One region of the Lederbergia graminis genome, then DNA from elsewhere that is predicted to be linked to it. Evidence: riboswitches for the same ligand, from Rfam matches in the RefSeq annotation. Region 1 holds a riboswitch; each other region holds the start of a gene.
The links. Region 1 has a riboswitch for thiamine pyrophosphate ahead of tenA (thiaminase II). Riboswitches for the same ligand answer to the same signal wherever they lie in the genome.
Positions count from the first base shown of each region.

Region 2: another riboswitch for thiamine pyrophosphate. It lies ahead of thiW (energy coupling factor transporter S component ThiW); the one in region 1 lies ahead of tenA (thiaminase II).
Region 3: another riboswitch for thiamine pyrophosphate. It lies ahead of ACFPM4_RS15605 (thiamine phosphate synthase); the one in region 1 lies ahead of tenA (thiaminase II).
Region 4: another riboswitch for thiamine pyrophosphate. It lies ahead of ACFPM4_RS12135 (ABC transporter substrate-binding protein); the one in region 1 lies ahead of tenA (thiaminase II).

Region 1 is NZ_JBHSMC010000046.1:47,805-50,978, forward strand. It holds gene ACFPM4_RS20325 (Gfo/Idh/MocA family protein) at 1-770, opposite strand, end outside; gene ACFPM4_RS20330 (YkvA family protein) at 1,078-1,479, shown strand; TPP riboswitch at 1,542-1,649, shown strand; gene tenA (thiaminase II) at 1,725-2,411, shown strand; gene ACFPM4_RS20340 (CBS domain-containing protein) at 2,785-3,174, shown strand, end outside.
Region 2 is NZ_JBHSMC010000001.1:509,705-512,878, reverse strand. It holds gene ACFPM4_RS02700 (AAA family ATPase) at 1-897, shown strand, start outside; gene ACFPM4_RS02695 (hypothetical protein) at 1,506-1,715, opposite strand; TPP riboswitch at 1,873-1,977, shown strand; gene thiW (energy coupling factor transporter S component ThiW) at 2,080-2,601, shown strand; gene thiD (bifunctional hydroxymethylpyrimidine kinase/phosphomethylpyrimidine kinase) at 2,570-3,174, shown strand, end outside.
Region 3 is NZ_JBHSMC010000020.1:245,142-248,315, forward strand. It holds gene ACFPM4_RS15595 (heavy metal translocating P-type ATPase) at 1-919, opposite strand, end outside; gene ACFPM4_RS15600 (metal-sensing transcriptional repressor) at 933-1,184, opposite strand; TPP riboswitch at 1,386-1,496, shown strand; gene ACFPM4_RS15605 (thiamine phosphate synthase) at 1,621-2,223, shown strand; gene thiO (glycine oxidase ThiO) at 2,213-3,174, shown strand, end outside.
Region 4 is NZ_JBHSMC010000014.1:404,749-407,922, forward strand. It holds gene ACFPM4_RS12120 (TIGR01777 family oxidoreductase) at 42-950, shown strand; gene ACFPM4_RS12125 (nucleotidyltransferase family protein) at 1,005-1,325, shown strand; gene ACFPM4_RS12130 (HI0074 family nucleotidyltransferase substrate-binding subunit) at 1,301-1,702, shown strand; TPP riboswitch at 1,756-1,865, shown strand; gene ACFPM4_RS12135 (ABC transporter substrate-binding protein) at 1,966-2,958, shown strand; gene ACFPM4_RS12140 (ABC transporter permease) at 2,962-3,174, shown strand, end outside.

The DNA.
Region 1 (3,174 bases):
GCATTTGGTAAAACGATTCTACCCTCAGAACCTAGTATTTCTACTTCCATACGACCTTCTGCCCACATTGCGCAGTCAAAAGTTAAGGCAACACCGTTTGAGAATTCCATCAAGCCAGAAGCCATCATGTCCACATCTCCATGCTCTGGTGAGAAAAATGCTTGAGTTGTAACTGCTTTAGGTTCTTCACCAAGTATAAGTCGAGCAGCACTAATTGGATAGCAACCAACATCATAAATAGAGCCGCCACCCCATTCCTTTTTATAACGGATATTATTGTAATCTTTTGGATTATTGAAAGAGAAAACACCGTGAATTCCTCTTATCTCACCAATTTCACCTGCAGCAATTAATTCCTTTATTTCTGTGTATTTATTGAGGTGACGATACATGAATGCTTCTGCCAATACTACTCCAGCTTCTTTACAAGCATCAATCATTTCCTGTGCTTCTGCCTCATCTAAAGCTATTGGTTTCTCGCATAATACATGTTTTCCAGCTTGTGCAGCCTTAATCGTCCATTCCTTATGTAAATGGTTAGGGAGTGGGATGTAAACGGCTTCAATTTCTGGATCGCTTAATAATTCTTCATAACTTCCATATGCTTTAGGTATTTCTAATTCATCTGCAAAACTTTGAGCTTTTTCTAATGACCTACTTGCAACTGCAACTACTTCATTTCTATTTGAAGCTCTAATACCTGGAATGACAGATCGTTTTGCAATTCCTGCAGTGCTAAGAATACCCCAACGAACTTTCTTCTCTGACATAATACTCGCCTCCTATTAGAATATAAGTCTAGTATATAACCTTCCAAACATTCTGTCATTCATTTCCTATAGTAAGTAAAATTAATGCTCTCGGAAAATATAATAACAATTCTATTCGTATGCTATTTTTAAATAAGAGTTTTGTTGGTTTTTGTCGAAATATTTTGGGTAGTAGTAGAATGATCCCTCCTTATTGAAACCTTTTTTAGTAATTGTCCGTTATTATATTTATTCGGTTATAGCACTATAATTCCAATTATTGGGGTAAAGTATATAATAGAAATACATTGAGAAGGAGTCGGTGGCAATGACTGAAAAAGAAATCCAACAATTAGATTTACAGACAACTACTGAAGATATGGATAAACACTATTCTGATACTAAATTTTTAAATAAGTTAAAGAAAACCGGTGGAAAACTAGCAGAAAAGGCAATCTATGCAAGTTTAGTTCTTTTTTATGCATTACAGAGCCCAGAAGTGCCAAAGAAATCTCGTATGTTAATACTGGGTGCTTTAGGCTACTTCATTTTCCCTGTTGATTTATTACCTGATTTTCTTCCAGCAGTAGGCTTTACAGACGATGCTTTCATTATCATAGCTGCATTTGGAAAATTAATAGGTGCAATTAATGAGGAAACGAAAGAGAAAGCGAGAAAACGAATGGAGAAATGGTTTGGCAAGCCAAATGAGAGTATATACGAAGAATAAGGCGTTTTGTACTATTTGAGTTATTTTCTAATCATGTTATGATAATCCCAAACCACATAATAGGATGACACTAGGGGTGCCTTTGAAAAGGCCGAGATTAAAGTATTACTTTAAAACCCTTTGTACCTGATCTGGTTAGTACCAGCGGAGGGAAGTGCGGATAATATACAGCAATAGTTTCTTTTGCGTAGCCACATTTCATCTCTGGAATGTGGTTTTTAATTTTTATACGGAGGGGAATTGCTGTGAAATTATCAAGTCAATGTTTACAAGCGTCAAAGGAATTATGGGATGCAAGTTTCAATCATCCTTTTGTAAAAGGGATTGGGACAGGGGAATTAAGTTTGGAGAAATTCAAGCATTATGTTTTACAAGATTCCTATTATTTATCTAACTTCGCAAAAATTCAATCATATGGAGGAGCAGTTGCTCAAGATTTGCACACTACAAATCGCTTGGCTATTCATGCTCAAGGTACATATGAAGCAGAGATGGGGCTACATCGTAAGTTTTCAGAACTTCTTGGTATTACGGAAGAAGAAAAGAAGAATTTTAAACCTGCTCCAACAGCCTATGCATACACTTCCCATCTTTACCGTGCTGCTTTTTCAGGGAAACTTGGGCATATTATTGCGGCATTATTACCTTGTTATTGGTTGTACTTGGAAGTTGGCGAAAGGCTAAAAGATTGTAAACCTGAAGAGCCTATCTATCAAGAATGGATTGCAACTTATAATGGAGAATGGTTTAGAAAGTTAGTTCTCGAACAAATTGAAAGACTCGATGAGATTGCAGATAAAGTAACACAAGCAGATCGAGATGAAATGGTAGAAATTTTTAAAATTAGTAGTTATTATGAATGGCAATTCTGGGAAATGTCATATACTTTAGAAGATTGGTCTGTTAAGGAATATGAAGTAACAAATGCTTAACTAATTGGGTGTCTCCATATGGAGACACCCTTATTTATTATTTTCTTGAAGTCATATTTTTAAATTGATTCATTAACTTATTTCGTGATTTTTCATTTCTTAGTAAATATGCTGCACCGAGTGCTACAGTTGCAAGAATGGTTTTATTTTTCATCTCCATATCTCCTTTCAAATGTCGTTCTCCATTCTTTTTCCCTAAAAGTAAGATATTAAACTGCTTGGCCAATAGTAAGATTTACTACAAATCGACATTTCCCGGGAAATGTGTCGATGGTGAAAAGTAAAGTAGTAAGTTTAGCGCATGAAATTTGTTTGTTAGCTGAATAATACAATGGATGTGTTTATTAAGGATTATAAAGGAGGAATTTATATAATGACAAAAGTAGCAGATGTAATGACTAAAAATGTTAAATCGTGCAGCCCGCAAGATGCTGTTTCCAATGCTGCAAAAATCATGCGTGATATTGATTGTGGATCTGTTCCAATTTGTGAAGGGAATAAAGTTGTTGGAATGATTACAGATAGAGATATCGTTTTAAATTGTGTTGCTGATAACAAGGATAGTAATGCAGTTCAATGTCAAGAATGCATGACGAGTGATGTCATTACATGTTCTCCAGACACTGACTTACATGAATGTTCTAGAATGATGGCCGAGCATCAAGTTCGCCGTATTCCTGTTGTAGAGAATGGTGCTATGGTTGGTATTTGTGCGATAGGTGATTTAGCAACAGTTGATATTCATGTGAATGAAGCAGGAGAA
Region 2 (3,174 bases), on a different contig from region 1:
CGTAATGTATTTTTAGAAATGCTAGAAAATGAACAATTCGAATCATATACCGATTATCATGAAGCAAAGAAATCGAGTAATGAGATAGAACTATTACACCAAAAGATTCGTTCGCATCATGAAGAACTACGATCTGTTCGTGATCGAATTACCGATTATGAAACAAACTTAAAAGGGAAACAATCACCAAAATTAGAAGTATTAACACAAAATTTACATGTTGTAGAACAGAGATTAAAAGAATTAGAAGAACAACATAGCAGAATTTATTGGAATATAAAAAAGAATGAAGACGTGCAAATACAAGTTAACAAAATTAATGATGAGATTAAACAATTAGAGAATCAATACAACACGATCGGTCATCTAGCCGATATTACAAAAGGTCAAAATGAATTGCGCATATCTTTTGAAAGATTTGTACTTGGGTCTTTTTTAGATGATATATTACGTGCTGCAAATATTCGTTTATTAAAGATGACAAGTGGAAGATTTGAATTAATTAGGAATGAAAGTAGATCAAAAGGAAATGTACAAAGTGGTTTAGAATTACTTGTATTTGACCAATATACTGGACAAGAGCGACATGTGAAAACATTGTCTGGTGGTGAGAGTTTTAAAGCAGCTCTATCACTTGCATTAGGACTATCAGATGTAGTACAAGAAAATGCAGGTGGTGTATCACTTGAAACAATGTTTATTGATGAAGGTTTTGGTACACTTGATCCAGAATCCCTCGATAATGCAATAGAAGCCTTAATGGACATCCAAAGTAGCGGCAGACTTGTGGGTATCATTTCACATGTTCCAGAGTTAAAAGAACGGATTGATGCACGCTTGGAAGTTAGTGCAAGTCACGAGGGCAGTAAAGCTGATTTTTATTTTATCGGTAATTAACATGGTGGTGAGAGATAATCGAAAAGGCATATTTAATATCCATACTACTTTTTAGCTGGTTTATCACAGTAAGTTTACTTGTATTTACTGCATTCGCAATGAAACTTCAATATTATTTCATTGGTATAGCGCTTATTATCATTACTGTTGCTTCAGCATGGATCAATATAACAGTATATAAAAAATCAAGATTAATTCGTAAAAGTAAATAAAGGTGTTGGAAGAAATTTATATTAAGTAGCATCAAATCTGAATGATATTAGTGTATGTATACCGCTTCGGAAATACACTACGCTTTCCGCGAACATGTGATAAAAATAAAAGCCAAACTAGAAAATTAGTTTGGCTTTTAAGTCTTACAACTGTTTTAATTATGAGAAGTTTAGGATTTCCTGTTATAAATAAGAAAGATGATAATTGCAGAAATAAACATGATAAACATGAATCCGCCTAGAAATGTGGCGATTAATGTTAAGTCCAATGTAATCCCTCTTTCAAATCAATATTATGTATACTTTTATATAACATAACATGATTTGAAGTTTATTGTGTATGGAGATTTTAACAAATTAGAAACAACGGCTTTTTAAGCCGTTGTTTCATTAATGTTATCTAAAGGAGCCAAAGAGTTTTAGTAATCCTCTGATAATGACGGCTCCTGCAAATAACACGATGACGATAATCGCAATAATTTGCAAGGCAACTAAGAATGAGCTTAAAAGTGCTGCTGTTGCTGGAATTAGTGTTAACCCAAGGATAGCATATGCTGCAAGTACTACTGTAAGGTAAAGTGAATCTGTACCATTTAACAAATTCATTTTCATTCACCTCCTTATCCATATTCTATGTACAACCTAAAAATGAGGTGTAGGCTATGAAAAAAATAAGAAAAAATAAGAAAAAAGAACGAAAATATTACAAATATTTGCTATCTTGAATTTTAATGATAAAATGAATTATAAAATTAAATAACATGTTGTCTGCTAGGGGAGCCGAATGGCTGAGAGAAATCAATTAAAGATGAAACCCTTTGAACCTGATCTGGATGATACCAGCGTAGGGAAGCAGGCTTACTTTTTTATGTTGTGATTTCTGTTCATAAAATGGTTTGCCGCTTCCTAATCAGGGAGCGGTTTTTTGTTTTCCTAGAGTTTACTAGACAAATATAAAGGAGGATGAATAATGTCAAAGATGAAAAAGATGGCATTAACAGCCATGATTGCAGCTATAACAACAGTTACGAGCAACTTATTTTTTATTCCAGTAGGATTTACGCGTATCTTTCCAATGCAGCATTTTGCCAATGTAATTACGGCAGTCTTGCTTGGTCCAGCTTATGCTGTTGCTCAAGCGATTATAGTTTCTACGATACGTAATATCTCTGGTACTGGATCTATTTTTGCATATCCAGGAAGTATCATAGGGGCATTTTTAGCTGGATGGCTATTTATGAAAACAAGAAAGATGGAAATGGCATTTGTTGGTGAAGTTGTAGGTACTGGGATTATAGGGGCAATGGCATGTTATCCAATTGCAACTTTATTCCTTGGCCAAGAAGCTGCATTATTTGGTTTTATTCCCGCTTTCTTTGTGAGTTCTTGTGCAGGAGCAATTTTAGGATTTTTGTTATTAAAAGTACTTATGAAAAATTCATCAATAGGGGGAATTATTTATGAGAACAGCACTTACAATCGCAGGATCTGATTCAGGTGGAGGAGCTGGAATTCAGGCAGATTTAAAAACTTTTTCGGCACACCATGTATTTGGAATGTCAGTTATTACAGCTATCACTGCACAGAATACAGTGGAGGTTCGCTCAGTTCAAAATATTGACCTGACCATCATCCGTGATCAAATAGCGGCAGTATTTGAAGATATTGAGGTTCATGCAGTGAAAATAGGCATGCTTTCAACTCCGGAAATTGTGGAAACTGTTGCTCTTAATCTAGAAAGATATCAACCTAGTCATATTGTACTTGATCCTGTCATGATATCTAAAGGTGGACATCATTTATTAGAGGAAAATGCAGTCCAAAAATTAATCTCTGATTTAATTCCTCTTGCAACAATCATTACACCTAATATTCCAGAGGCGGAAGTACTTGCTTCCATGGAGATTCATAATGAAGAGGATATGTATGAAGCGAGTAAGATCATTCATAACAAAGGAGCATCCTCTGTTCTCTTAAAGGGCGGACATTTAGAGGGTGATGCTAATGATTTGTATTTTGATGGGAAAGATTTTTCATGGTTTAAGGGTAAGAGAATACCTACAAA
Region 3 (3,174 bases), on a different contig from region 1:
GGCCATCACGTATGACACGTGCTTCTTTTGCTTGCAAATTTAGTAGCTCAGAAATCGCATTCGTCGTTTGACTTTTCGCACGCGCTTCTAAATACTTCCCAAATAAAATTAATGTAATTAACACTGCACTTGTTTCAAAATATAAATGTGGCATATAGCCAGGATTCCCAATGGTTTTGATTGCTTCATATAAACTATAGAAGTAGGCTGCACTAGTACCTAATGCAATTAACACATCCATATTGGCGCCACCATTGCGCAGATTTTTATAAGCACCAACGTAAAATTGCCATCCAATAATGAATTGTACTGGCGTTGCTAACGCGAATTGGAACCACGGATTCATCAGTGCATGTGGTAAATCGATGCCCAATAAATGATCCAACATCGTTAATAATAATGGTACCGATAAAATGACCGAGATAAGTAACTGTGTCTTCTTGTATTTCAGTTCTTTTTCTTTGTAAGATTGTTTTTCTTTCGCTTCCACTTTCGGTTTCGCATCATAACCAAGATGTTGGATTTTCTCAATAAGCCCGTTTACATCCAGTAAACCTGGGTTATATTCAATCGCTGCACTTTCAGTGGATAAGTTTACAGTCGCCAGTTTTACACCTGCTTGTTTATTTAACACTTTTTCAATTCTGGTCGAACAAGCTGCACATGTCATGCCAAACACATCGAGCTCTGCCTTTTCCGTAAGTACGCCATAACCGATATGTTCAATTTTCTTTGTTATATCTTCAATAGATGTTTTTTCTGGATCATAATGAACGGTTGCTTTTTCCGTCGATAAATTGACCTGCGCTTCGACCCCATCCATTTTATTTAATACTTTCTCCACACGGCTGGAACAAGCAGCACACGTCATGCCAGTAACACCTAGTGTTGCATGTTCTGCATGCTTTGCTTCATTCATTTGAATACCCCCCTTACTTTGAAAATTGCTTTAGAACACTCATTAACTCGGCAATTGTTTCTTGCCCTTCCCCTTGCTTAATCGCATCACTTACACAATGGTTAATATGACGTTCTGTAATCGAGAAACCAACTTGCTTTAATGCCGACTGAATGGCACTGATTTGCACGAGTATATCGACACAATAACGGTCTTCTTCCACCATTTTTTGTATACCTCTAACTTGCCCTTCTATTCTTTTTAAGCGATTAACAATTTTCTGCATCTCGTCTTTCGTTCTTGGATGACTTGGGTGATCATGTAAGAATTTTTTCTCCAAATGGACCACATCCTTAGCTTTGATACTTTTACTATACCCCCCTATAGTATTAATTGTCAACTAAAAAGGTTCCTACTTTTAAAAGCTTTGCAAAGCATGAAAATTATGGTACCTTAGTTATGAAAATTAAATATTTTATAAATTTTGTTTTCACACTAGGGGAACCATTGATAATGGCTGAGAGAAAAGTAGTTTACTTTGATACCCTCATTACCTGAACAGGCTTGTACCTGCGTAGGGATGTGGTAAAGGCAAATTGTTTTTTTACGTTTCTCTAACAATTCCCAACCACTTTCCTATTCGGAGAGTGGTTTTTTTATTTGCCTCTTACTTATCCATTCCTTTTTAGGCTACAGCTATACAGACTAAAAGGAGGAATCTGATGAAGCTAATGGCAGTGACTGATAATCATCACGCTGTAAAAGACATTGCAGAAAAAATAATAGCGGTAAAAGATGTGATTGATTATGTCCAAATACGGGAGAAATCCAAAACTGCTCAGGAACACGTCACCTTAATCAATTACTTGCTAACGAGTGGCGTACATAAGGAAGAAATCATCATCAATGATCGTTTAGATGTTGCTCTTTGTCTCGGCATCCCTACTGTTCACTTACCTGAACATGGCTTACCGGTACAGCTTGTGAAGCAACATTATCCACAAATACAAGTTGGTTGTAGTGTACATTCCTTACAATCTGCAAGAGAAGCGGAAGTAAACGGTGCTGATTATGTGCTTTATGGTCATTGTTTTGAGACAAATAGCAAAAAAGGGGTACCCCCCAATGGTATTAATCCAATTTTAAAAATGAAAGAAGAATTGACAATTCCTGTATATGCAATTGGCGGAATCAATATAGAAACAATTCCAATCGTTAAAGACGTAGGTGCAGATGGGATTGCAGTTATGTCTTCTATATTTGCAACGAAAAATCCTTTGGAGTCAGCAAAAAAATTACGTGAGGCGATGCAACATGAGAAGTAATTATGAAGTAGTTATCATCGGCGGCGGAATCATTGGATCCTCCATTGCCTATTACTTAGCTAAAGCACAGATGGATGTTGCCTTATTGGATGGAGGAGCGATTGGTGATAAAACGACGAAAGCTGCTGCTGGTATGCTTGGAGCTCATTCTGAATGTGAAGATGATGCATCTATCTTCTTCCCTTTCGCCAGGTCTAGTCAACAAGCATACAGAGAGTTGAAAGATGAACTCTATGAAATAAGTCAGATTGATATTGGCTATCGAGAAGGTGGAATATTAAAACTCGCCTTTGACGAAAGCGAAAAGCAAAAACTACATTATTTGCTACAGCAACCTTCTGTACAATGGCTTGATGGCCATGAAGTAAAAAAGTTGGAAACAGCGGTTGCGGATCATATCGTGGGTGCAGCTTATATTAAAGACGATGTAAATGTTATACCAACTCAAACATGTCAAGCATTCGCCAAAGGTGCCCAAGTGTTCGGTGCATCCATTTTTGAAAACACGCACGTTTATGGTGTCCAAAAGCTGAATGACAGTTACTTTGTAAAAACAACAAAAGGAACTATCGAAGCAAAACGGGTTGTTGTTGCAACAGGGGTTTATAGTAATGGCCTTTTACAAGATATAGGCGTCTCTGAACAACTAACACCTGTAAAAGGAGAAAGTATCGTAGTCCAAACGAATCAGCCTATTTTACAGCACACGTTATTTTATGAGAAATCGTATATCGTACCGAGAAACAACGGAAAACTCGTGATTGGTGCAACAATGATCGAGGATGAATGGAGCGAATCGATCAGCTTACAAAGCATGGAAGATTTAATTAACACAGCAAAAGCGATGATTCCTTCTAGCTCAGAATGGAAGATTGATGGTTTTACTTCTGGATTACGGCCAGCGACATTTGATGGCCAACCGTTTATCGGTAGACATCCAGAAGATGAAGG
Region 4 (3,174 bases), on a different contig from region 1:
GTAATAAGAAAAATTTTCCAAACAGGAGAGGGGCTATTCTAATGCATGTTGTCATTGCAGGTGGAAGTGGCTTTATTGGGAAAGCATTACAGGAACGGTTATTAAATGATGGTTATCAAGTAACTATTTTAACAAGAAATCCAGAAAAGGTTACAGAAACAGAGCAGCTCAAAGCTGTTCAGTGGCTAGTTGCGAATAGTGAGCCTGAAAAACAATTACATCAAGTGGATGCGATTGTAAATCTAGCAGGCGAGTCTATTAATGGAGTCAGATGGACAAAATCAAAAAAGCAGAGAATATTAGACAGTCGTATGACAGCAACACGAGAAATCATTCGAATTATTAGTGCATTAGAAGTTAAGCCACAAGTACTTGTAAACGGTTCAGCTGTTGGATTTTACGGAATGTCTGATACGGAAATTTTTACTGAGCAATCGACAAGTGATGCAACTGATTTCCTTGCAACCGTAGTGAAAATGTGGGAAGCAGAAGCAATGCATGCCGAACAATATGGAGTTCGTACGGTGTTTGCTCGTTTTGGAGTCGTGCTTGGGAAGGAAGAAGGAGCTTTACCATTAATGGTTCTCCCTTACAAAATGGGAGTCGGTGGAACAATAGGTTCAGGGAAACAATGGTTATCATGGATTCATGTTGTAGACGCAGCTGGTTTACTCCATTTCGCAATCGAAAACCCAGAAATAATTGGTGCGATAAATGTCACCGCTCCTGAACCAGCAAAAATGCGTGAATTCGGTAAAACAATTGGAAGAGTACTGCGTCGCCCACATTGGCTACCAGTCCCGAGTTTTGCGATGAAGGCATTACTTGGTGAAATGAGCGATATGCTCTTACGTGGGCAATGTGCGATACCAGAACAAGCAATGCTCAATAAATACGAATATCAATATCCGCAATTAGAAAAGGCGTTGGAAAATATACTGAAAGACTGAATTAACAAGGAACTGACAATACTTATATAGTAATTTCTAATAGGAGGTAGAGTGATGGATGATAAAGAGTTACGTAAAAGTATATTACAGCAATTAAATCACATCCTTACGGAAGCATTAGTTGATTATAATGTAAGGATCTACCTATTTGGCTCATGGGCACGTAATGAAGAAAAGCAGAGCTCTGATATTGATATTGCTATTGAATCTCTTGAGGAAATTCCTGTAGAAAGTTGGATAAAATTAATAGATAAAGTAAAAGAATCGACTATTCCATATAATGTGGATGTTGTAAATTTGAAAGAAGCTAGTTCTAGCCTTATCCAAAATGTACATAAGGAGGGGATCTTATGGAAAGACTTCAAGAACGGATAAATACTGCGAAAAATGCTTTAACGGCCTTTGGAGAGCTTGTTGTGATTGACCAGCCGAATGCGATTGAGCGTGATGCTTGTATTCAGAGATTTGAATTCACTTTTGAAGCCTGTTGGAAAGCAGGTAAGCAATATTTGTATGATATAGAAGGTATTGATGTAGGTTCTCCTAAAAGTGTCATTCGTAGTTTTCGGGAAATAAATCTTTTTAGTGTGGAAGAAGCCATTGTAGGACTGAAAATGGTGAATGATCGAAATCTGACTGTCCATACTTACAATGAAGAAATAGCCATCCAAATTCATTCCAATTTGAAAGCATATTATAACTTGTTAGATATTTGGATGGAAAGAATGAAAAAGGAAAGTCTTAGAAATTAAAAAAACTAGACACACTCTCTTAATCTGCTATACTAAAGATGAAAATTACATCATGTGGAATGTGGGGGGACCGGTAGTGCCGGTTGAGATAGCATCCGTTAGGTGCTGACCCTTAGAACCTGCTCTGGCTCATACCAGCGAAGGGAACATCAAATCATTTAAAGTTAATGAGTGTTCTTTTTGATGCCCAGGTTCATAACCTATGGGCATCTTTTTCGTTTTCAAGCGGTTCTCTTTCCAAAAATAATGGAGGGAAAAAGAGGATGAAGAAGTGGTTATTTAGTTTAGTAGCTTTACTATTGCTAGCAGGTTGTGGTGCTGAAGATAGTAAAAGCAAAAATGAAGATGGTTTAACAGAGGTTACAATGGTGCTCGATTGGACACCAAATACGAACCATACAGGTTTATATGTAGCCCAAGAAAAAGGATATTTTAAAGATGAAGGTTTAGAAGTTGAAATTATGATGCCAGGTGAGACTGGTGCTGATCAGCTAGTTGCTGCTGGAAGAGCGGATTTTGGTATTAGTGCACAAGAGGCTATTACAGAAGCACGTGTACAGGATGTACCAATCGTATCTATTGGTGCAATTATTCAACATAATACGTCTGGATTTGCCTCTCCAGTGGAAAAGAATATCACATCTCCAAAAGATTTTGAAGGTAAAACATATGGCGGTTGGGGTGCTCCTGTCGAGGAGGCAGTAATTTCTTCCTTAATGGAAGGAGAAAATGCTGATATTAACAAACTAGATATTGTAAATATGGGGAATACTGATTTCTTCACTGCGGTAAAACGCGATATCGACTTTGCTTGGATTTATTATGCATGGACAGGTATCGAAGCGGAAATCCGTGGTGATGATTTAAATATGATGTACTTAACGGACTTCTCTGATCAACTGGACTACTACACACCAGTTATTTCTACGAATGAAAGCATGATTAACAAAAATCCGGACACGGTAAAAGCTTTTATGGCAGCTGTAACAAAAGGATATCAATTTGCGATTGAAAATCCAGATGAAGCTGCGGACATTTTAGTAAAAGCTGTACCTGACTTAGATGCAGAGCTTGTGAAAAAATCACAACAGTGGCTTGCTACTCGTTATCAAGACGATGCTCCTCGTTGGGGAGAGCAAAAAGAAGAAATTTGGGAAAACTATATGAACTGGATGTTTGATAGAGATCTTTTAGAAGAAAAAATTGATGTTAAGAAAGCATTCACGAATGAATTTTTACCTAAGCAAGGGGAATAAAAAATGGTAAAACTATTGGGAACGCTATGGAGGAAAGGATGGAGACCAGCATTGGTTCTCCTCCTTTTACTTACTATATGGCAGGTTACTGTAAAAGTAGCGGATGTACCAACATGGTTATTACCTGCTCCTTCTGTCATTGTATTGGAGGGCTGGAGTAACTTTGGAAACTTTACACATCATCTCCAATCCACAATCGGACTTGCATTAACAGGT